DNA from 3 places in the Paenibacillus sp. LC231 genome. Region 2 is predicted to be linked to each of the others. Evidence: predicted binding sites of a transcription regulator. Region 2 holds the regulator's gene; each other region holds the start of a gene.
The links. The regulator LexA, encoded in region 2, represses DNA repair genes until DNA is damaged. The targets are predictions, from matches to a motif close to CGAACATATGTTCG.
Positions count from the first base shown of each region.

Region 1: a site for LexA is predicted at 5,141-5,154, ahead of recA (recombinase RecA). Genes of this name have one in related genera too.
Region 3: a site for LexA is predicted at 5,255-5,268, ahead of AK95_RS31140 (YhjD family protein). Genes of this name have one in related genera too.

Region 1 covers NZ_JFOM01000015.1:366,085-374,030, reverse strand. Annotated here, with positions in the region: gene AK95_RS11840 (stage V sporulation protein S) at 1-167, opposite strand, end outside; gene AK95_RS11835 (TIGR00282 family metallophosphoesterase) at 297-1,091, opposite strand; gene rny (ribonuclease Y) at 1,228-2,769, opposite strand; gene AK95_RS11825 (regulatory protein RecX) at 3,129-3,866, opposite strand; gene recA (recombinase RecA) at 4,009-5,070, opposite strand; gene AK95_RS11815 (competence/damage-inducible protein A) at 5,357-6,619, opposite strand; gene pgsA (CDP-diacylglycerol--glycerol-3-phosphate 3-phosphatidyltransferase) at 6,723-7,310, opposite strand; gene AK95_RS11805 (YajQ family cyclic di-GMP-binding protein) at 7,570-7,946, opposite strand, start outside.
Region 2 covers NZ_JFOM01000005.1:82,883-90,828, forward strand. Annotated here, with positions in the region: gene metH (methionine synthase) at 1-819, opposite strand, end outside; gene AK95_RS01950 (cupin domain-containing protein) at 989-1,525, shown strand; gene AK95_RS01955 (FixH family protein) at 1,627-2,031, opposite strand; gene AK95_RS01960 (HAD family hydrolase) at 2,316-3,107, opposite strand; gene AK95_RS01965 (hypothetical protein) at 3,151-3,675, opposite strand; gene AK95_RS01970 (DUF896 domain-containing protein) at 3,836-4,042, opposite strand; gene AK95_RS01975 (LysM peptidoglycan-binding domain-containing protein) at 4,308-4,679, opposite strand; gene lexA (transcriptional repressor LexA) at 4,855-5,481, shown strand; gene AK95_RS01985 (hypothetical protein) at 5,572-6,360, opposite strand; gene AK95_RS01990 (RNA polymerase sigma factor) at 6,353-6,889, opposite strand; gene AK95_RS01995 (hypothetical protein) at 7,049-7,459, opposite strand; gene glnA (type I glutamate--ammonia ligase) at 7,669-7,946, opposite strand, start outside.
Region 3 covers NZ_JFOM01000056.1:162,171-170,116, reverse strand. Annotated here, with positions in the region: gene AK95_RS31170 (TVP38/TMEM64 family protein) at 1-598, shown strand, start outside; gene msrA (peptide-methionine (S)-S-oxide reductase MsrA) at 689-1,654, shown strand; gene AK95_RS31160 (DUF2188 domain-containing protein) at 1,785-1,967, shown strand; gene AK95_RS31155 (YitT family protein) at 2,037-2,732, opposite strand; gene hmpA (NO-inducible flavohemoprotein) at 3,220-4,425, shown strand; gene AK95_RS31145 (Crp/Fnr family transcriptional regulator) at 4,607-5,116, opposite strand; gene AK95_RS31140 (YhjD family protein) at 5,301-5,687, shown strand; gene AK95_RS31135 (YhgE/Pip domain-containing protein) at 5,718-7,865, shown strand.

The DNA.
Region 1 (7,946 bases), on a different contig from region 2:
CTCGGTGCTACAAATCCCCGGGCAATCGCTACCGCTTTAATGGCCTGGTTCAGTGCTCCCGCCCCAATCGCTTGCAGTTCCGCTCCGCCCCGCTCCCTAAGAACTCCAGCGAGCGCCCCTGCAACTGAATTAGGATTGGATTTTGCTGAAACTTTTAATACTTCCATGGTAAGTACCTCCCCTGGGAATGTTGAGTGATGGTTTGCTTCCGCTTACTAGATGTTATTCGTGAGAGGGGAAAAAATTCCTGCTTTTTACCATCCGTTCCTAATTTAATTAAACGGATTCCGCCTTTTTTAATCCATCCGCCATTCGTCTTCGTACATGCGGATTTTCTGTATCTTCCGGGCTCTTCCCGTGTCCTCATCCATATCCACGCATACCGCATGGAACTGCCATTTACCTTCGTCGACCTGGAAACGGGCAGGAAGCTGGGTCTTGAACTTATACATCACCGCATCACGCTGCATGCCGAGGATGCCTTCCTTGGAGCCCACCATGCCGGTATCCGTAATATAAGCTGTTCCTCCCGGCAGTATGGTATCGTCATTGCTTTGCACGTGGGTGTGCGTTCCGACCACCATCGAGGCGCGGCCTTCCAGATGCCATCCCATGGCAATCTTCTCCGACGTCGCCTCGGCATGGAAATCCACCAGAATGCACTTCGTCTTCTGGCGAAGCTCATCCACAATGTCATCGGCAGCGCGAAACGGGCAATCGATGGCTGGCAGGAAGGTTCGTCCTTGTAAATTCACGATCGCCAGCTGTTTGCCGTTCGCTTTGATGATTGTGTATCCACGCCCCGGGGTGCCGGGCGGAAAATTTGCCGGACGAATCATGCGCGGCTCATCATCAATAAACTCAAAAATGTCCTTGTTATCCCAGGTGTGGTTACCCAAAGTGATGCCATGAATGCCCCAATTGAAAAATTCATTGGCGATGGCCGAGGTAATGCCTCGCCCTGAAGCAGCATTCTCCCCATTGGCAATAATGATGTGCGGATTATATTTGGACTTCAGCTCTGGAAGAGAAGCCTTCAAAGCTTTACGCCCTGTACTGCCGACAATGTCTCCGATGAATAATACGTTGATGTCAATCACTCCTTCAGGGATGCTTGTCCTGATTCCCGGCAGGACCGTTCCCGATTCATAAATGTCCAAAACTGTATTTTCGGTACTTGAAAGATAAAAAGTGGCCGGATTGCGGCCACTTTTTAAGGTCCAAACTCTATTTCGCGTAATCCACCGCTCGGGTTTCCCGGATGACGGTGACTTTGATATGACCCGGATAATCCAGTTCATTCTCAATGGTTTTGGTAATGTCACGCGCCAGGCGGAATGCTTCGGCATCGTCGATTTTCTCAGGCTGTACCATGACGCGAACTTCACGTCCCGCTTGAATGGCGTAGGATTTCTCAACGCCTTCAAAGGATTCGGAAATTTCTTCGAGCTTCTCAAGACGGCGGATATACGTCTCAAGCGTCTCTCTGCGTGCTCCCGGTCTTGCAGCAGACAATGCGTCAGCTGCGCCAACCAGCATGGCAATAACCGAAGTTGCTTCACAATCACCGTGATGAGAGGCAATGCTGTTGATAACCACCGGATGTTCCTTATACTTCTTCGCCAGCTCCACGCCGATTTCAACGTGCGATCCTTCCACTTCATGATCCAGCGCTTTCCCGATGTCATGCAACAGTCCTGCCCGTTTCGCAAGCACGATGTCTTCACCCAGTTCGCCGGCCATCAGGCCAGTCAAATAGGCCACTTCCATGGAGTGTTTCAACACATTTTGTCCATAGCTTGTACGGAATTTCAGTCGGCCCAGAATTTTGATCAAATCTGGGTGCAAGCCGTGAACGCCAACCTCGAAAGTGGCTTGTTCTCCGTATTCGCGAATGCGTTCGTCCACTTCCTTGCGGGATTTCTCCACCATTTCTTCGATACGAGCCGGATGAATCCGTCCGTCCGCCACAAGCTTTTCCAAAGCTGTACGGGCAATTTCACGGCGAATCGGATCAAAACCGGAGAGAATAACAGCTTCCGGAGTATCATCGATAATAAGGTCAATCCCTGTAAGGGTCTCAAGCGCACGAATATTCCGGCCTTCACGTCCGATAATCCGGCCCTTCATTTCTTCATTCGGCAAAGTGACAACAGATACCGTGGTCTCCGCGACGTGATCAGCCGCACAGCGCTGAATAGCCAGCGTAATGATCTCGCGTGATTTCTTATCTGCCTCTTCCTTCGCCTGCTGCTCGATTTCTTTAATCATCTGAGCGGTTTCATGACGAACTTCCTGCTCAACATTACTGAGAATAATGCTGCGGGCATCCTCCATCGTCAGATTGGAGATGCGCTCCAGTTCTGTCGTTTGTTTCTTGTAAATGGCATCGATTTGCTGCTGTGTCTCTTCTATTCGTTTCTCTTTGTTCGCCACTTGTTCTTCTTTACGTTCCAAAGATTCTATTTTTTTATCCAGCGACTCTTCCTTTTGCAACAATCTGCGCTCCTGCCGTTGAATTTCATTCCGGCGCTCACGAGTGTCTTTTTCAGCTTCGGCTCTGATTTTATGAACTTCGTCTTTAGCTTCGAGAACCGTTTCTTTCTTCAATGCTTCTGCTTCCTTCTTCGCACTTTCTACGATCTGCAAAGCGGCATGCTCGGCACTGGAAATTTTAGCTTCTGCAAGGGATTTGCGAATAAAATAACCGAACCCAAAGAATATAGCGGCTACAACGAGAACGATTATGATCCACCAAATGGAATCCATCTGATCACCTCCTCGTTGGTTCCTCCAAGGCATTCCTTGGGAAATGTGCAATTGTCAGGTTACTCATTCATACATAAAATTTTCCGGCAGTGGAAGCTGCCGTCCATACTGCGCACGCCGTATCACGTACGCAAATCCCGCCTTAGCCAGCGGAATACATTTCACTATGAATTGGCGATTAAAGAATCTTTCACAAAGTAGTCACTTTTTTGGAAGGAAAAAGGATTCTAATTTATGATAAAAAGATTCATATTTATTTTAGTATTTATAAAAAGATATTGTCAAGGGAAAGCAATGGGTAAACGTCAGTTTCATCCAATGAAACCATTTCTTTCGCGAAAAAGTACCCAAACTGCCCTTTATTCGAAATCTTCCAGCTCGTCGTCCCACTCGCCCTTTTCCTGATCCTCGTCAACCAAACGCTTGAGCACCTGACGCACCTGATCCCCGCCGAAGCCTCTACGCATTAAATATGCTCCCGTTTTACGTTTGCGATCCAGCATCTCTCCATGGGTTTGCTGCCATTTTTTCCGTCCCACGGCAAGCGCGCTCTCCAATTCGGCATCTGCACTGATCTCGCCCAGAGCCTCGGAGATCAGCTCCGTGCCGATTCCCTTCTGTCTCAGCTCCTGTTTGACCCACAGCCGTCCCTTCTTGTGGCTGGTCATTCGCTGCTCTGTCCACATCTTGGCGTATAATGCGTCATCAATCAGCTTGTCCTTCTCCAATCGCTCCAGCGTCGTCTCTATGCAGCTCGGCTCAAAACCTTTTTGCTGCAGACGCTGGGTGATCTCCTTGGCTGTTCTGGGTTTCCTGGACAGATGATTCAGTGCCTCTACATAAGCCCTCTGTCGTTCATCGGCCACGATAATTTCTTCAAGCTCTTCCTTGCGAAAAACATTCCCCTTGAACATCCGGTATTTCAGCATCACATCTTCATGAACGGTCATGAGGTACGGACCAAACGCGATTTGGTATCGGTGCTTGGGCTTTTTCAGCATTTCAACTGACGTTACAATCAAATCCTCATGGTCCGGAAAATGTCCTATACCTGATGCTTCTGCCTGCTCCGACATTTCCTTATTCTCTTCTTCCATATGTCGCTCCTCTCACTACCGCACCATTTCTGAGTAAAATAACCAAGACTGCATCTGGAAGTCTGAATAAATGCAAAGAAGACCGTCTGGCGTTACAAACACCGGACGGTCCTCAACACTGTAATCGATAACCAGCAATGTGCTACTCTACTTTAAACAACTCTTGCTCTTCTATTTCCTCTTGTTCCTTATCCTTCTCGGAAGGCTCAGGAACAGCCGTGGTCAGATTGCTCGCTTCACGAATTTTGTTCTCGATAACACTAGCGATCTCCGGATTCTCTTTCAAGAATTGCTTCGCATTCTCCCGTCCTTGGCCAAGACGGTCACCTGAATAAGAATACCATGCGCCGCTCTTATCCACGATATCGAGTTCCGTTCCGATATCGATCAGGCTTCCCTCTCTAGAGATGCCTTCACCGTACATAATATCAAGCTCTGCCTGTTTGAAAGGAGGGGCTACCTTGTTCTTAACAACCTTAATCCGTGTGCGGTTACCCACCACATCGTTCCCCATCTTGATGCTCTCAATTCGACGCACGTCCAAACGAACCGTCGAGTAGAACTTCAGAGCACGTCCACCTGGAGTCGTCTCAGGGTTACCGAACATAACACCAACCTTCTCACGAAGCTGGTTGATAAAGATGGCAATTGTTTTCGATTTATTAATAGCACCCGACAATTTCCGAAGAGCCTGGGACATCAAACGAGCTTGCAGACCTACGTGGGAGTCACCCATGTCGCCTTCAATTTCAGCTTTTGGTACCAGTGCAGCAACCGAGTCAATAACGATGATATCAACTGCACCACTGCGTACCAGAGCTTCCGCAATTTCCAGCGCCTGCTCACCCGTGTCCGGTTGGGAGAGCAGCAATTCATCAATGTTAACGCCCAGTTTGCTTGCATACGATGGATCCAGAGCATGCTCGGCATCGATAAATGCAGCCTGTCCACCAGCCTTCTGAACTTCAGCAATCGCATGGAGGGCTACTGTTGTTTTACCGGAGGATTCCGGTCCATATACTTCAATAATCCGGCCTCTAGGCAAGCCGCCGGTTCCTAAAGCTATATCCAATGCCAACGATCCGCTCGGCACAATCTCTACTTGCATGTGGGTGGATTCACCCAGTTTCATGATGGAACCTTTTCCGAACTGTTTCTCTATCTGACGAAGCGCCATTTCCAGCGCAGCACGACGATCTGACAATTGTTCCACAACCCTTCACTGTTGATAGTCATATCATACCTTGTTTTGACACGTTTGCCAAGCTTTTTTTCGAACATACATTCGTTTTTTTATTCGGCACCCCTTCCCGTATATGCTCCATGCCTTATGTATAAACAACAAGAACCGTGGCAACATCATACGATATGCCACGGTTCTTCCGTATTTCCCATTATACTTGGAACTGTTCGTTAATTCAAGAAGAGCTGCCAAGCAAGGTGTAAATTATTTACTTTTTTCGAATAGCGGATATCCCTATTCCGCAACCCTAAACCTGTTTAGAGGCAACAAGACGCTGCCAAAGCCGGTAGAGCAGCGCCTTCGCAGCTCGGAGCCGGATCGTTTCACGGTTACCCTGAAGGTGCAGCTCGTGCACTTCCGTTTCTTTTCCCCGTTGAGACAATCCGATGTAAACAAGACCTATAGGCTTGCGTTCAGCATACCCTGGACCTGCCACGCCCGTTACCGATAAACCAAAGTCGCTGTCCGTTACCATCCGGACATGATCCGCAAGCGCTTGGGCAACCTCTGCACTGACGGCTCCCGGCGCATCATCCCCCTCAAGCAGCGCATGCGGGATATGCACAAGCTTCTCCTTGATCTGGTTGGTATAACAGATGATCCCGCCAAGGAACATGGACGCGCTCCCGGGGATAGAGGTCAGCGTCTCCGCTACAAGGCCTCCCGTGCAGCTCTCTGCAGCGCTCAGCGTCCAGCTATGATCCGCCATCATATCCACGATGACCTTCTCAATGGGCACATCCTCGTTAGCATACATAAATTCCGGGCCTCTCTCCTGGATCCGGGCTTCCAGCTCATTCAGCCGCACCATGGCCTCAGCCTCGCTGGCTGCCTTCGTGGAGATTCGGACGGTGACCTCCCCCTCCTTGGCATACAACGCAATCGTCGGATCGGTCTGGGCCGTAATCAGGTCCTCCAGGCGCTTATCAAGCGCGGACTCCCCGATGCCTGCGAATTTGAGCATCTTCGAATAGATGGGAAGCTCTCCCGTAAGCACATGCTGCAGAAGCCAAGGCTTGGCCTCCTGCTCAAACATCGGCATCAGCTCTTTCGGCGGTCCCGGCAACACAATGTAATGAGTCCCTTCATAGGATACCGCATTCCCGACGGCGAGGCCTGTTTCGTTCGGAAGCGGAGTCCCTCCCTCGATGGCCAGGGCCTGGCGCCGATTGTTCTCGGTCATTACGGAACCCCGTTCATGGAAGAAGCGTTCAATCCGATCCATGGCCATCCGATCAATATGCAATGACCGATTTAGAAAAGATGCGAGCGCATCCTTTGTCAGGTCATCCTGTGTGGGGCCCAGACCACCGGACAGGAGAACGATATCGGCTCTGCTGCTGGACAGCCGCAAAGCCTCCTTGAGTCTCTCCATGTTATCCCCGACAACGGTTTGATAGTATACATCGATTCCCATTGAAGCAAGCTGTCTGGACAAATACTGTGCATTGGTATTCACAATCTGTCCAAGTAGAAGTTCGGTTCCAACTGCAATGATTTCTGCTTTCATGATTCGTCCATCCTCCTGTGTCTGCTATCTCTTCACAAATACCCGCTTTCACTATGTTCTTACCCTGCGGAAGAAAAAAGCAATAGGATTGCTCCTATTGCCGTTATGCCCCGGCACCTTTGAGAAGGTGCCTGTTCTGGACAAAATATTCGATTCCCGAATAGATCGTAATCACCGCGGCAGCCCAGATTGCAATGACATCAAACGGAATTCCCAAGAATACAAACGGGAAATTATTGATCAGAAGCGCGACAATCGCCACAATCTGAATCACCGTCTTGATTTTCCCCGATTGACCTGCTGCAACGACGGAACCTTCCAGGAGTGCAATTTGTCTCAAGCCAGTAACCGCGAATTCTCTGCTGATGATGACTACAGCAATCCAGGATTCGCATTTGCCCATCTCCACAAGCGATATGAGGATGGCTGCCACCAGCAGTTTGTCCGCGAGCGGATCCAGAAGTTTACCCAGGTTCGTCACCATATTGTTTTTCCGGGCCAAATATCCGTCAATCCCATCCGTACTTGCTGCAAGTATGAATATCAATGCTGCAATTAATTGGTTGTAGGGAAGGACAAAATCATTCCACACAATAGGAGCCGGATAAAAATCAAAATCCACCAGCAGAAAAATCATCATGACAGGGATCAAGCAAATGCGGGCCAACGTGATACGATTGGGTAAATTCATGGGGCAACCTCCCTTGCAACGGGTTGTCTTGAAATTTTCGCAGACCCCGCGACTGTTATCCATCTGTACTTCAATAGGGTCGCTCTTCCCAAGAGCCTAAAGGGTTCGAAGCGTGAAGCGCTGTCTGTCATATTCATCCCCCAGTAATCTATGTATACGTTAATCCTTATATATCGTTTTTTAGTATAATATTTCCGCTCACGCCCTGTCAAAAGAAACAAACCTGTCCTTCCAATCCTATATGAGCCTGTGGCGGCGTTTATTTAAAATTCGTGAATTGCAGGTCTAGAGAAAGATCCGCTTTGCGAAGCAGCTGCATGATCTGCTGAAGATCATCCTTGCTTTTTCCGGTTACCCGAATTTGGTCACCTTGAATCTGACTCTTGACCTTCAGCTTGGAATCACGGATCAAGATGTTGATCTTTTTCGAATTTTCCTGATCGATTCCTTGCTTTAAGGTCAGGCGCTGGCGAACGGTACCCATGGAAGCCGGCTCGATCTTGCCGTACTCCACATTTTTCAGCGACAAGCCCCGTTTCACCATCTTGGTTTGCAAAATATCAATAACGGCGTTGAGTTTGTACTCGTCATCGGATGCAATGACCAGTGCGTCCTTGTCCAGCTTCAAGCTGCTCT
Region 2 (7,946 bases):
TTGAGCCAACGATTCAGGAGATTCATGGTACTGCCCATTCTCGTCCGGGAGACCCGCGTTAGGGTAACAGCTGATCGCGCTTCTGGACATTTCGGATAAGGAGCGAATATGGTCACGCATGAATTCCGGGCCCGTTGCACAGTTTAGGCCAATGGATACGGGATTCAGATGTTCTAATGAAATGTAGAAAGCTTCAATATTTTGTCCGGCCAACGTCGTGCCCATCGGCTCAATCGTTCCGGATATCATGATTGGGAGCGTGACTCCCGTTTTATCAAACGCTTGGCGGATCCCAATGCTCCCGGCTTTCACGTTTAATGTATCCTGCGATGTTTCAAGCAGAAGTGCATCAACGCCGCCTTCAACCAAGGCAACGGCTTGCTCCTCGTAGCTCTCAATCAATTCGGCAAAGGTCACACCGCCGGTAACCGAGAGCGTCTTCGTTGTCGGCCCCATCGCTCCGACCACATAACGCGGGCTGTCCGGCGTGGAATATTTTTCAACAGCTGCGCGGGCCAAGTGAGCCGCTTTCAGGTTAATTTCTCGGGCAAGTTCAGGTATATCGTATTCAGCAAGCACAACCGAGGTTGCGCCAAACGTATTGGTTTCAATCAGGTCGGCACCTGCTTCAAGATATTGTTCATGTATTTTCTGAATGACATCCGGCCGATGGATGACCAGCATTTCATTACAGCCATCAAGGTCCGGACCGCCAAAATCTTCAGCTGAGAGGTCCTCCTGCTGGATCATTGTGCCCATGGCACCATCAAGAATTAATATTCGTTCTTTAAGTACTTCTTGTAAGCTAGGCTTGTTCAACTCATAAACCTCCCCCGAAAACGTTAAATCTTAGTGTATCAGAATATTTTTCAATAGAAAAGCCGAAATATTGCGTTGCAATGGGTACAAATCAACATTTGCAGATGACAAATGCTGTGAGGGGGGCTATAATACATATTAATCCAACGGGAGAAAGAGGGTTAAAGCTATGGCAGAGATTGTGATTCGCAACACGAACGAACGCATTACTGGGGAAGAGAATGTTCGGGAATTCCTGAATAACCAAGAGGTTGTTTACGAGCACTGGAATATGGAAAAACTCCCGGCAGCGCTTCAAGAAAATTTCAAGCTGAGTGATGACGATAAGAAGCGCATTTTGGACATCTTTGATGAAGAAATTCGTGACTTGGCTGCAAGACGCGGCTACAAAATCTGGGATGTCATCACACTATCCGAGTCCACGCCTAATATAGAGGACCTGCTGAAAAAATTCGAAGAGGTTCACACCCACTCGGAAGACGAAATCCGTGCGATTGTCGGCGGAAAAGGAATTTTCATTATTAAGGGCTCCGACGATGTCGGTTATTTTAATGTAGAGCTTGAGCCAGGCGATGTCATTTCCGTACCGGAAAACACGCCTCACTTCTTCACATTGATGGAGAACAAGCAAATCATCGCCGTTCGTCTTTTCATTGAGGAGAACGGATGGGTAGCCACACCGGTAGAAGATCCTCAATTCCAATAAGCCCTAAGGTTCATGGAAGCTGATTGAACAGGAAAATGGAATAAGGCAGCGCATCAATCCGCTTCCCGGGATCATGCGCTGCCTTATTTATTTACGATGCGTTACTCTGTTACCTTCAGTTCCTTTAACGGCATGGAATGTTGTCCTCTCGCCGTGACATGTGAAACAATCCGATAGGTTCCTGCCTCATCGAAGGTTTTCTCCATTTTGTATACCCCGCCTTGATCATGCTTAACCGGGACCTTCGCCTGAACGCCGCCGCCTTCCAGCGTGACTTCAAATTCCACAGCGTTCGCGTCTTCCACCGGACTTCCGGCTTGCGTCACCTTCGCTTCGATCAATACCTTCTCGCCAGCCTTAATGCTCTCCGGCGTCAGAGACAGCTCGACGATGATGGGTTCCGCCATCACATCGTCACCGGATTCTGCCTTGCTGTCATTGCATGCGGCAAGCGCAACCGCCATCAGCACCATAGCTGCAATTAGGGCCATCTTTTTTCGGGTCATGCTCTACACCTCTTTTACAAAATAGGGCTATGTATGGTTCATTCACGTAATGGTCATTTCCAAACCTCGTTAAGTTTCCTATTCCATTATATCGCATTATTCTGTTACTTCTATCTCATGCAGCTTACAATTGTGTGACGTTTATCATAGCCAGCTGCAAGGTTGTAGTCCGATCGTATAACTAACAAAAAAACAGCCGATAACCGCAAAATTCCGAAGTTATGGCTGTTCCTATGTACAATCGAATACCCAAATATAAGGGTGTAAGCTCTTTATTGCATGGTTTATAGGGATGCTACGATGGCATGCAGCTCCGATAAATGTTTGATCTCAAACTTCGGTTGAATGGAAGGATCATGAGGTCGGTTTACCCGATTGATCCAAACCGTATGCAGTCCAGCCGCATTTCCGCCTTTAATGTCTGTGGTCAGCTTATCTCCCACCATCACGGCCTGATCCGCCTCGACACCTAACAAGTCGAGTGCATGCTGGAAGATGGAAACATCCGGCTTTCCTCTGCCAAAATCGCCCGAGATGATAATATGATCAAAATAAGGAACCAGTTCTGGAACACCGTCCAGCTTCTCCTGCTGCAGATCTGGACTTCCGTTCGTAAGAAGCAGCAGCTTTACATTCCCCTGCAGTTCCTTCAGAACTTCAAACGTTTCTTCATATACGTATGGTCTTGTTCTGCGTTCAGCAGCGAATTGTTCGGCCAACGTTTGGGCCAATGTTTCATTATCAACGCCCAGGCGCTGAAGTCCGCGCCGCCATGATTCCTTGCGGTATACGGGTGCCAGCTCCTGCAGCTGTCTGAATTCAGGCTGCGATCCAGCCGTAAAATTAGCCCACAAGCCTTCAAAAGGGTTTATTCCGATCATTTTGGTAAAAGCAAAGGTATCATAGGATTCATATAATGCTCTCGCTTCTTCCCGTACTGCGGCCAACAGTGCTTTGGCATCAACGCCGGTCTCGTCCGCTCCGGCCTGGCAAGTCACTTCAAACGCTTCTTCCACACTACGTTCATCCCACAACAAGGTATCGTCCAAATCAAACAAAACCGCAGCTATCGGCATGTCTCTCCCACTCCTCATATACCACTGTGATCTATTTTATTTGTTAATTATGCTCCACTGGAATTTGATGAGTCTTTGCGAACTCTTCCAATCTTTCGCCCATCGCTTTCGTATCATAAAGATTCATCATGCGCGAGAATACCCAGTTGCCTGCTTTTCCCTTGCCTTGGATCACGACGGAGCCCGAAGCCAATTTGATTTTCTCGATATCCGATACAGCCAAACGACGTTCCCGATTGAACTTCATCGTGGATACGGAAGCACGCTCAATCTTCAAGTAAGGCTTGCGCAAGAAAATCATAAGCGCCAACAGAATATACAAGCTGACACCAACCCAATTCAACACGTCATTGCTTCCGCCGGCTGCCTGTGACGTCGCCGTTCCGAGAAGAGCATACAAACCAGCCAATGCAACAAGCACTAACGGAAGTACATACTTACGTCCTTTAAACACGTCATGCTTATCATTAACGGCAGAGCCTTGGTACGAGGTCAGCCCCTGCTTCTTACGCTGCTTGTTGAGCTGTGACATATTTTTGTTGACTTTTCTTTCCCATGATCGTGACATATGGTTCCCCCTGGACTCAATTTCAAAATATTACCAATCCATATAAACTTGGGGTCACCGTATTCGATTCCCACGAATAATCGGCACCCCAAGTATTATAATTCTATCCTTCTATCTGGTCCTGAATCCACTGTTGTAGATCCAGATGCCAGTTCATCGACTAATGCTTTAATCGCGGGCCGCCTTTTTGTTCATTTTCATCAACCCATTCGATCGATTCCAGCTGTTGTCTAAAGTTACTGCGAATATTGTTAAGGTATATTTCCCGAAGCTCAGCCCGTTCTTTGAGCTCATCCGCGGTCAATCCCTCACTCTTCTGTTTTCTTGCTAGTACATTGATGCGTTCAACCAAAGTATCGATGTCCATGACTTCTCCTCCAATTCCGATATCATGTATAACTTAAACATGTGAAAAAGAGCTTGTCAAGGCAACAGCGCCCTTGCAAACTCTTATTAAGAACAAATATGAACATATGCTCCCTATAAATGGGTTCCTCATTGTTAAGAAATCAATACTCGTCTATTATAAACACGCTTACACTGCGTGAAATCACATCGTCAGGCAATACTACAAATATGAAGCGAGAAGTAGGGACATATATAAGGAAAGAGTTTCTGTTAGTGTCATCCCATTACCAGACTGGTAAAGACAACACCTCTCCGGCCTGTATATCCGGACCTTTCAATCCATTCATTCTTCGGATGCTATCCAGATATACTCGTGTATCCATATCTGCCGGTTTATGAAGGGAAGCAATCCGCCACAAACTATCACCATATTGAACAATAACCTGCTTCTCCCCTGTGGGCTTGTCCATCCCCCCGGCAAAAACAGAGTATGCCCCTGTCCAAAAAGAAGCTACGATCAACAGGATGAATAAAAGCTTTATAAAAGGAATGGATTCAATTCTGGACTTTAATTGATGGATCCAAGTCTCCGGGGACTTCATCGTTTGCACTGGAACGTTCTCATAAATGCTGCGGTATGTACTGTATTTCAACATGGAATCATCATCTCCCAAACAAGTGTTCTCTTATGAATCTATAATAACACGAACACTTGTTTGATTCAATACCTAAAAGAACATTTGTTCTATTTATATTTAGAACTTATGTTTGTACGAACGGAAGTTCTATGTTATAATTTTCCCAAACGTTACTAAATGGGGTTGATACGGCATGTCGAAAATATCCAGCCGCCAGCTGGCGATCTTAGAGTTTATCCGCAACGAAGTTCGTAGCAAGGGTTACCCGCCTTCTGTCCGGGAAATCGGAGAGGCTGTCGGACTAGCTTCCAGTTCAACGGTCCATGGACATCTTGACCGTTTGGAGAAGAAAGGCCTAATTCGCCGTGACCCTACGAAACCAAGAGCAATCGAGCTGCTTGGCCAAGAAGAGTCCGAGAGCGCGAATCTGTTTACCCACACCATTGCCAGAGTGCCTGTTGTTGGTAAAGTCACTGCAGGTGTTCCTATTACAGCCATGGAAAACATTGAGGATTATTTCCCGCTCCCGCAGCATTATGTAGGCGACGATAAGGTGTTCATGTTGTCGGTTGTCGGTGACAGTATGATCGAAGCTGGCATTCACAGCGGTGACTATGTCATTGTGCGCCAGCAGCAAACTGCAGACAATGGCGACATTGTAGTAGCGATGACAGAGGAAGACGAAGCAACTGTAAAGACCTTCTATAAAGAGAAGGATCATGTACGATTGCAACCGGAGAATCCTACCTACGAGCCACTGCGCCTGAACCATGTTACGATTCTCGGTAAAGTAATCGGACTCTTCCGGGATGTCCACTAATCTCATAGATCTATGAATAAGAGGTTACCTCCCTTAATTGGATGGTAACCTCTTGCTTTTTCTATATAGATCACAAAAACTTGATCATAGCTAGTTTGTTTGCTCCATAATGCCTTGTTTAAGATCCAGCCGATACAGCCGTAAAGGTTTATAATCCGGCGAGCCTTCCCCACCCGGCCCCTCCGTGGACTGCAGAACAAGCTTATTGTCTTTCACCATGGGTGCAGTACCTGGTCTGTAATAGGAAGTATAGGACACCGTTAATTCATCTTGAAACCTGAGCTGCACAGCCTTGCCCGTATCATGCTCCACGGCGAATGCGTAGATCTGTATGGCATGACAGTCCTGGTATTGCGGTGCAAGAATAAATACATCCGCATCCAGAAACGGCAATCGAACCATATGGACAGCTGCAGAAGTTGGCTGAATAAAAGTAAGATCATCCAGCGTGGTTACTTCATCCGTAACTTCATTATCGCTATATCGTACGATGTAGTTTCCGGTAAACGATTGGTCCGTTTCGATACCGAAGCAGCTAGGAGCTCCCAGTGTCGTGATTTTTTCCTTTTCCACAGCAACCACACTGAGCCTTCCCTGATCTGTAAATCCTTGTGCCCGAATTGTCTCCTCCTTATGTGGTGGTACATCCCCAGCTCTCTGTTGTTTCTCACCGTCAAAAGGCAGCTGTATGGCAAGTAACATAACCAGAAGCAGCAGCACGCCTATAAAGCCAACTTGTAGATACTTTCGGCGCTTAGGCCTACCTTCGTCACGGATCACGGACATCTGGACGTTTTTTTTCATTTCAGCCGTAAATTTTTCATTTGGAAAAGGTCCCTTTGAAACCCGGGAATACCAGTCTGGTTTATCCTCATTCATCTCCATTCTCCTTTAACAGGTTCTGCACTTTTTTCCTTGCCCGATACAGTCTGGATTTTACGGTACCCGCCGCTAGGTTAAGGAACTCCGCAATCTGATTGATTGACATCTCATAGTAAAGGTCCAAGATGAGCACCTCCCTAAACTTCCTGGGTAAAGTCATAATCATGGCCCATATTTCATCCGTGTACTGCCCGTCCAGATACTCCAGTTCCGCGGACCGACTTGACGCATCGATGTGCAGTCTGTCCTTAAGGGTCACTTTCCGAAAGAAAAAAGCCTTTTTGTACCGGAACGCGGTATGTCGTGTGATCGTGAGCAGCCACGTTCTTAACGACGCCTGACCGCGAAATGTATGTATGCCAAAATAAGCTTTAATAAACACATCTTGAGCAATATCGTCTGCCAGTGCTTGCTGTTTGGTCAGAAAATAAGCGTAATTCCAGATATCATTTCCATACAAGCTCATGATTTTATCCAGTGCCTGTGTGTCCATCACCGTCATCTGCTTCAAGTATTCCAGCTCCAACCGATTCACCTCATCTAATTAGAGTCATGGAGGTCAGCAAAGGTTCCCCTCTTCCGAAAAAAACAAAAAAAAAGAATCTCCCCTTATAGAGGGTGATTCTGTAGTAGTTTCATTCTATGAACGATTCTCCATAACCATAAGTCAAAATGATTACTATTATTAAACGAGCGGAGCCTCATCCCAGTCCTGTTTAATTTGGGAACCAAATCTCCGGACAGATTCCTTGTCGGCCTTTAACTGAAAATCCTGTTCCGATCCGTAAAAACGCAACTGATAGATTCCTTCTTGTTCCATGGGCTTCCAGCTCAGCTGATATAAATGTTTTTCAAATGACATAAATAAACCATCTAATTTAAAACCATTTAAGTACTCCAGCGGAAATTGAGCAGTTACCGAGATAAAGTTCCGGATCGTCAAATTCGTCCACCCAAAATTCAAATCATAAATGATTCGGCTAGCCTCATAAAACTTAAAATTGATCTGGCATCCTTCATCCTCACCAGGAATACGAGATATAAAGGTGAACTCTGCCCAGGTCCCTTTTTCTTCATGGTCGTTTAGAATCGCCATTTACTGATCTCCTTTTGTTTCATCCACTACATTCATCCTGCCCCACTACTTTATATGATTTCAACTAAATCCCACAAGCCCTGTTTAAAGCAGCTATCCATTCTTAAATGGGGGCATTTCGGGGGTGAAACAAGAATGGCTATCATTCCACATCATCTGCCCAAAAAAACAAAAACCCCTCACGTCTTACGGCGCAAGGGATTCCTCTATTAATACATCGTAATGTACTGATCACGTTCCCATTGGTGAACTTGCGTGCGGTACATGTCCCATTCGATTTCTTTCAGCTCGTAGAAGTGAGCCAGCGCATGATCACCGAGTGCATCGGAGATGACTTCGCTGCGGATCAACTCGTTGAGCGCTTCCTTCAGGTTTGCAGGCAAGCTAGGGATGCCTTCCTCAATGCGCTCTTCTTCCGTCATCACGTAGATGTTACGGTCAATTGGAGCCGGGAGCGACAGCTCGCGCTTAACGCCGTCCAAGCCTG
Region 3 (7,946 bases), on a different contig from region 2:
CATACCCGCAATTTATTCCACAGCCCTGATACTGGCATTTGCATACAGACATGAAATCATGGACTGGCTGGGAGAAAATCCCCCGCTCTACCTGATGATCCTGCTGGCAGCCCTGCTTGCCTTATTTCCCGTTGCGCCCTATAAAGTCATTATCGCTATTCTCGGTTATGCATATGGGACACTCTGGGCTGCAGCCATTGCGTGGTTCGGAACAACGATAGCGGCCGTCATCCTGTATGCGGCAGTACGGTCCCTGTACCAGGAGCCCGGCAGGCGACTGCTTGGCAAATACGCGGCTATCCATAGGTTTACAGCCCTGGTAGAAAGGCGGCCCTTTCAGTCGATCCTGCTCGCGCGCTTACTGCCCATCATACCGCAAATGGCCGTCAATATTTATGCCGGCGTCGCATCCATTCCATTCTGGACGTACACAACCGCTTCAGCCATCGGTAAAATCCCCGCGATTCTCCTGTATGCCTGGCTGGGCAGCGGGTTTTCCGATCATCCGCTCCTCTTCGCGGGTATCGCAGGCGGACTTATGCTGGTTACCGCTTTGTGTCTGGCCGCTATCCGGTGGTATAAAGGGAGACCGGCTTAAACGGAGCATAGTTTTGGTTTCCCTGACCAAAATGATTATAATATAGAGTAAGACTTACATTTATATGTTATAACGATGGAGGGATAATAGATGAATAATCGTTCAACCCCAAGTGAATTGGCTACCTTTGCGGGAGGCTGCTTCTGGTGTATGGTCTCTCCTTTTGATGAGCTGCCGGGCATTCTGAAGGTCGTTTCCGGCTATACGGGCGGCCATAAGGAAAATCCGACCTATGAAGAGGTATGCTCTGATACAACAGGTCATTACGAGGCTGTTCAAATCACGTATAACCCGGAAGTATTCCCTTACGAAAAGCTGCTCGAGCTCTTCTGGCAGCAAATCGATCCTACGGATGAGGGCGGACAATTCCATGACCGGGGCACATCTTACCGGACTGCTATTTTTTACCACACGGAGGAGCAGCGTGAACTTGCGGAACAATCCAAGCAAGCCGTAGCTGCCAGCGGACGATTCGATGGACCGATCGTAACGCCCATCATCCCCGCCAGCACTTTCTATGAAGCTGAAGAATATCATCAGGATTATCACAAGAAAAACCCAAGCCATTACAAACGCTATCGCAAAGGTTCAGGACGCGAGGATTTCATTGAGCAGCACTGGTCGGATCCGGTAGATCCGGCCGAGCTTAAACAGCGCCTGACACCGATCCAATATGAAGTGACCCAGAATAACGCAACCGAGCCTCCGTTCCACAATGAGTTCTGGGACCATCACGGGGAAGGCATTTACGTGGACATCGTATCCGGCGAGCCGCTCTTCAGCTCAACGGACAAATATGATGCCGGCTGCGGATGGCCGAGCTTCACCCGTCCGATTCGCGAATACAACATTAAGGAAAAAATGGATCTTACCCATATGATGGTCCGCACCGAGGTAAGAAGCAAAAAAGGCGACTCGCACCTCGGCCATGTATTTGACGACGGACCAGGGCCGAACGGGCTTCGCTACTGCATCAATTCTGCGGCACTGCGGTTTGTACCGAAGGAAGAGATGCAGAAGGAAGGCTACGGCGAGTATTTGCAGCTGTTTGAATAAATCCAAGTTTCCTAGTGCATTGCCCTTCAGGGCAATGCACTTTTTGGTACGATTGAACCCGCTTATTCAATTTGGCTGCACGGGGTAATATACATTACATACGAATTACAGATGACTGGAGGGGTTGCACATGCCTTGGAGCAAACATGATTATCCGCCATCCATGAAAAACCTGGAGCCCCGGGTGAGGAATAAAGCCGTGGAAATTGCCAATGCCCTGCTGGAGGAAGATTACGATGAAGGTCGTGCCATCGCTATCGCCACCGCCAAGGCACAGGAGTGGGATGAGAATCATCCGAAGGACGAGAAGTGAAAATTCGGGCATAAGCATACGAAAGAAGCTCACCCTGCATGCGGGTGAGCTTCTCTTAGTCGGACCGTCTTATGAACGGCCGCTAACAGTATGCTGCGCTGTCTTCGGAGTAACCGGAGTGCTTGGGGCACGGACCGCCTTCCGAATCGGTTTCTTTTCCGTTTTCTCGGTACCGTACGTCACTGTAATGGTGATCACTTGTCCGGCAATCGATACGGCTAATATAGTATATAAGGTTTCAACCAATGGCATGTAGAATAGCGATAATAGCAGTACTACGGCATCCATCAGGAAAAACACCGTCCCTACCTTAAGCCCGCTCCACTCGCTGAACAGCACGGAGATCACGTCGTCACCGCCTGTCGCTCCGCCAAAACGGAGCACGATGCCTGCACCAAAGCCCGTCAATAAACCGGACAGCAGCGCGGCTGCCAGCAAGTTATGATTCAGATCGATCACAAGCGTGGAATACCGCTCGATCAATGCGTAGAACAAGGTGAACATGCTCGCCGCAACAACGGTATTTATAATGAACTTCCGACCTTTGATGAATAAGGCAACCAGCAGAACCGGTATGTCCATGAGGACCATACTTAATGCGGGCGGAATATCAAGCGCATATTTGCCAAGCAGCGCAAGGCCGACAAAGCCGCCTTCGGTTAAATGATTGTGAAAATTAATGTGATAATACGTAAAAGCCATTAAAAACGTTCCGAACAACATCGCCGACATGGTGATAATTGTGTTGTTTTGTCTTTTCCTCATACAGGATCCCTCTTGTCGTAGTAGATTGGTCAGACATAGGCCAATCTCTACATAGAGGCAACCTGGAGGAGTTCATCCTTCGAACCATAGTTCCCATCCTTTCGTAAGAGACCGTCCTTGTCTTCTGACGTCCGACTTCGCTCTACGAAGGAAGCTATGTGTATGAGAGATCATAACGTTTCCAAATCGTCCTTTGGGGATTCGTCCTTCGGGGACACATGGTATCCTGATCCTTTCTCGTTTTAATTAGACTGCTTACATTATTATAACACAGTTGGCATACAAGCTAAACAGCTGGCTAGAATGAACTGGAATATATATATGAAATATGTAAAAAAACTCGCTTTAAGAACTCCCTCCATAAAATTTCGTCGTTCTGTTCACATATTCGCTAAATCCGATGTGACTTAAATCACAAATACCCCTTCTTCCCTTGTCTATACTTAAATCGAATACGAAATCGAAATATGAATCAGGGGGAGTCTGCATGTTAAGCCAGCATACGATTGAGGTCGTTAAATCGACCGTTCCTGTTCTTGAAACACATGGAACGGCAATTACGACTGCATTTTACCAAAAATTGTTTCATCATCATCCGGAGCTTCTTAACATATTCAACCATGCGAATCAACGAGAAGGAAAACAGCCCTTTGCCCTTGCCAATGCCGTATACGCCGCCGCAGCCCATATCGACCGTCTTGAAGCGATCGTCCCGGTTGTTAAGCAGATCGGACACAAACACCGGGCATTAAACATTTTGCCCGAGCACTATCCAATCGTTGGCGAAACGCTGCTCGCCGCCATGAAGGAAGTGCTGGGAGACGCTGCAACGCAGGAAATTATCGAGGCCTGGGCCGAAGCTTACGGGGCTATTGCCGATGTCTTCATTGGCATTGAAGCGGATATGTACCAACAAGCCGCGAACGAGGCCGGCGGCTGGAGCGGATACCGCAATTTTGTCATTGACCGGAAGGTGGAAGAAAGCTCCGTTATCACTTCCTTTTATCTGGTCCCGCAGGACGGCGGCGAAATATCCGCTTATCAACCCGGTCAATATATCACGCTCCGGGTGAAACCCGAAGGTGAAGCCTATTATCATAATCGTCATTACAGTCTCTCGTCCGCACCGGGTCAACCATACTACAGAATTACGGTCAAGCGTGAAGATGAGTTGGAAGGAAAGCCTGCCGGCGTCGTCTCCACTTGGCTGCACCACCATGCCGAGGTTGGGACCGTTCTTGAGGTCACGGCTCCGGCCGGTACCTTTACGCTGGATACGGACAGCGATCTTCCGCTTGTCTTGATCAGCGGCGGCGTCGGTTTAACCCCGATGGTGGCCATGCTCGAAACCGTGCTGCTGGAACAGCCTGACCGAAACGTAACCTTTATTCATGCGGCCAAGTGCGGAAGCCAGCATGCGATGAAAGCTCACATCGATGCGCTTGCCTCCAAATATCCGCAGCTAACCTCTTATATCATTTATGAACAACCGGAATCGGAGGATCAGTGTCACCAAGCAGGCTATATTGATCTTGATTTCCTGCGCAAAACCGTTGATGCCAAGGCGGACTTCTACTTCTGCGGCCCCGTTCCGTTCATGCGAGCCGTGAACAGTCATTTGAAATCGATGGAGGTACCTTCGGACCGGATTCATTATGAATTTTTCGGCCCGGCTGGTACATTGGAAGATTAAAATAACCGTATTACACCATCAAAGGGTGCCTGTCTTGCATAAAGACAGGCACCCTTTTTAGATGGAACACGCTTGCTGTCGACTATTATTCAGCGAAGAACAAAACCATATGCCGGTTCTGGTCATGCGCATTTTATAAACCTATGTACCCTGGCGTTCATACCGTCCTCAAAATTCCGAACTAGATATGCTTGCCCTGTTCCCGCAGCAGCCGGTTTACCGTTTCTCTTCTCACGCCGATCAGCTGTCCGATCTCTTCCTGCGTCAGATACTCGGTCAAGTGTATTCCCTGTGAATACTCGTCCAGCCACTGGATCAGCAGCTCAAGCCGCTCCGCAGGTCCTCCGACCGTCAAGTGATCCAGCCTCATCTGCATGAACCGCACCTTTTCCTGCAGCAATCTGGCAACCTCGAGCGGTTTCTGCGAATCCTCCGCAAGCTGGCGGTACCACGCATCAGCCGATATGACCTCCACTTCGCTCTGGATCAGAGCGATCGCCGTTCCATGTGTCTCCTTCGGGCTGATCAGGGAATGGTGCGGCACCGTTTCACCGGGATATAAAATATTGAAAAGCACCATATTGCCATTCGGATGGAGACGGGTTACCTTGAACATTCCGCTCCGGATGTGGTATAGATGATCCCCGCTATCTCCTTGCCTGAACAGTATTTCGCCTTTATGAAGAATCATGAATGAATCGCCTCCTGATGAATGCAGTTATCAGGAGTGTAAACGATATGCCGTCATGAATCCACTGGAGGCAAATAACAATTACCAGAAATTAATGGTTGCGCGCCGTATATTGTTGGCATAGCATGTGTATTATATAGAACATATGTTCTTGTATTTATTTATGTTTGAGGATGTGTCTCTTATGATGAAACCTTCCACTCCTCCTCCGCCCTCGCTAGAAGACGAAGCCCTGATCCGAGATTATCTGCTGCATCACTTCATTCAGTCAGTTCTCGAGAGGGATATTCAGATTCTCAAGACCCTTAAACTGAAAATGGGTGAACTCTATATCTTAAATCTGCAGCTCATTAAAAAAGGATATTCTGATCATGCCTGGTTCCTACAACAACAAATGAGAAGGCGCGGCATCCGGATTCATGGCCAGAGCGGTACAGCCGAGGAAGGGCTGCAGGTCCAGTATTTATGCCGCGGATATGATGGCTATCTGCTCTGCAAATGGCACACCTTCAAGGAAGAGATAAAGGATCGGCTCGTTTCGTATCTTGGCACGGATTTGGCGGCATACTAACACCAACTACGTACAAGACAGGAGCGCTCCATGAAGAATATCTTCCACATATATTCTGCCGATATCCAGAGAATCATCCTTAATTGGGCTGCAAGTGTCATCATCGTCGGGCTCGCTATTCTACCTTCTCTGTATGCCTGGTTTAACATTGAGGCCTCCTGGGATCCCTACGGCCAGACCTCCGGCATCTCCATTGCCGTTGCCAACTTGGATAAAGGCACCACCCTCCGCGATCAGCCCATTAACCTGGGAAAGGAAATCGTGGAGTCCCTCCATCACAATGAGAAGCTGGGGTGGCGTTTTACGGATGATCGCGAGAACGCCATTCAGGGTGTACGGCGCGGCAATGATTATGCTGCTATCATTATTCCGGAGAACTTCTCTGCCCGGATCGGCACCGTGCTGACCAATGAGCCTGTCAAAGCTCAGATCCTCTATTATACGAACGAAAAAATCAACGCCATTTCTCCCAAAGTGACGGCCCAGGGCGCATCCGGTGTTGTGGAGGAAATCAGCAAAAATTTCATCAAAACCGCCAACGGCACCATCTTCGAGATTTTCAACACGCTCGGGATTGAGATCGAGAACCAGCTCCCGGCCATCAATAAAGTACGAAGTCTTCTGTTCCGGCTCGAAAAAAGCTTTCCGGAGCTCAATGATGCGGTGGGCACAGCCGCAAAGGATATTAAGCTGGCCAACCGATTGGTTCAGCAAGCCGACGCCGCCCTGCCTCGCCTTGAAGGAATTGCCACGGACGGCAAGGCCATGGCCGGTGCGCTGGCGGAGTTCGCGAATCAGGCCGCCGGTGCATCCAAATCGCTGGAGCCAACTCTGCGTCAGGACTTGGAGGTACTGGCTGCAACCACCGGTGCGCTCTCGCAAGTGCTGGACGCTCTGGGGCAAGCCGATATCGATCCGAAGGAGCTTGCCAGCCGCCTGAACGCTGCGCAGGAACGCGCAGAGACCGCAGCGAAAGCAGCAGCCCGGCTGGGTCAATTGTTCAAGCGGCTGGGCTCCATCTCCCCGGCAGCAGCTGCCGGGGCGGCCAAGCTCGAGGATATTGCCGCACGATGGACCTCAGCTCAATCCGTGCTCCAAACGATAGCCCAAGCCGTGGAACGGGGAGAAGAAGCGCCCGCGGATTCCATTGATAAGTTGAAGAAGCTGAACGATGACATTACGGGACTGACCAACACGCTGTTAAGCCGATACGATACGGAGATCGGTCCTGCGATAAGCAAAGCCTTCACCAAGGGCGCAGACACGGCCAAGCGTGTGCAGCAGGAGCTGACCCAGGCGCTTGCCAGCGTCCCCGACATTCAGCATTTGCTCAAAGACGCCCGGAAAGGTCTCAAAGTAGGCGGAGAAGAAGTGCAGCTTGCCCAAAGCCGTCTGCCGGAGGCCGAGCTTCGGATTACGCAGCTGGCGAATCGGCTCCGTGAGATGGAAGCTGAGGGTGATATTCAAGAGGTCATTGATTTGCTTCAAAATAATTTCGAGCTCGAAAGCCAGTTTTTTGCCGAGCCTGTAACGCTGGAAGAGAATCGCCTGTATCCGATTCCGAACTACGGGTCCGCCATGTCTCCCTTCTTCACGACTTTATCCTTGTGGGTAGGTGCCCTGCTGCTCGTTTCCCTGCTCTCCGTTGAGGTTCATGAGGAAGAGAGAAGCTTCCGCAGCATCGAGGTTTACTTCGGACGCTATTTAACCTTTCTCACCATTGCCCTGTTCCAAGCGCTATTCGTCACCCTGGGTGATATCTATTTGCTGCGGACCTATGTGGTGAATCCGGGCTGGTTCATCCTGTTTGCGCTGCTGATCAGCTCCATCTTCATGCTGATTGTATATACGCTGGTGTCCGTATTCGGCAATGTCGGAAAAGCGATGGCCATCGTACTTCTCGTGCTGCAGCTCGCGGGCGCGGGCGGAACGTTCCCGATCCAGATGACGCCGCCCTTCTTCCAGGCATTGCATCCTTATCTGCCGTTCACCTACGCCATTAGCATGATGCGGGAAGCCGTTGGCGGCATTCTATGGGATATTGTCATCCGGGATGTCCTGTTCATGCTGATCTTTGCCGCAATTGCGCTGATGATCGGGATTGCGCTCAAGAAACCGATCAACCGGGCCAGCGGCGGTCTTGTCCGTAAAGCGAGAGCCTCGAAACTCATCCATTAATCCAGCCCCCTTTCGGAGCGTATATCCGCACAGAGGGACTGCCTGATTACAACTTTAGTCATACTTTACGCAAAAGGACAC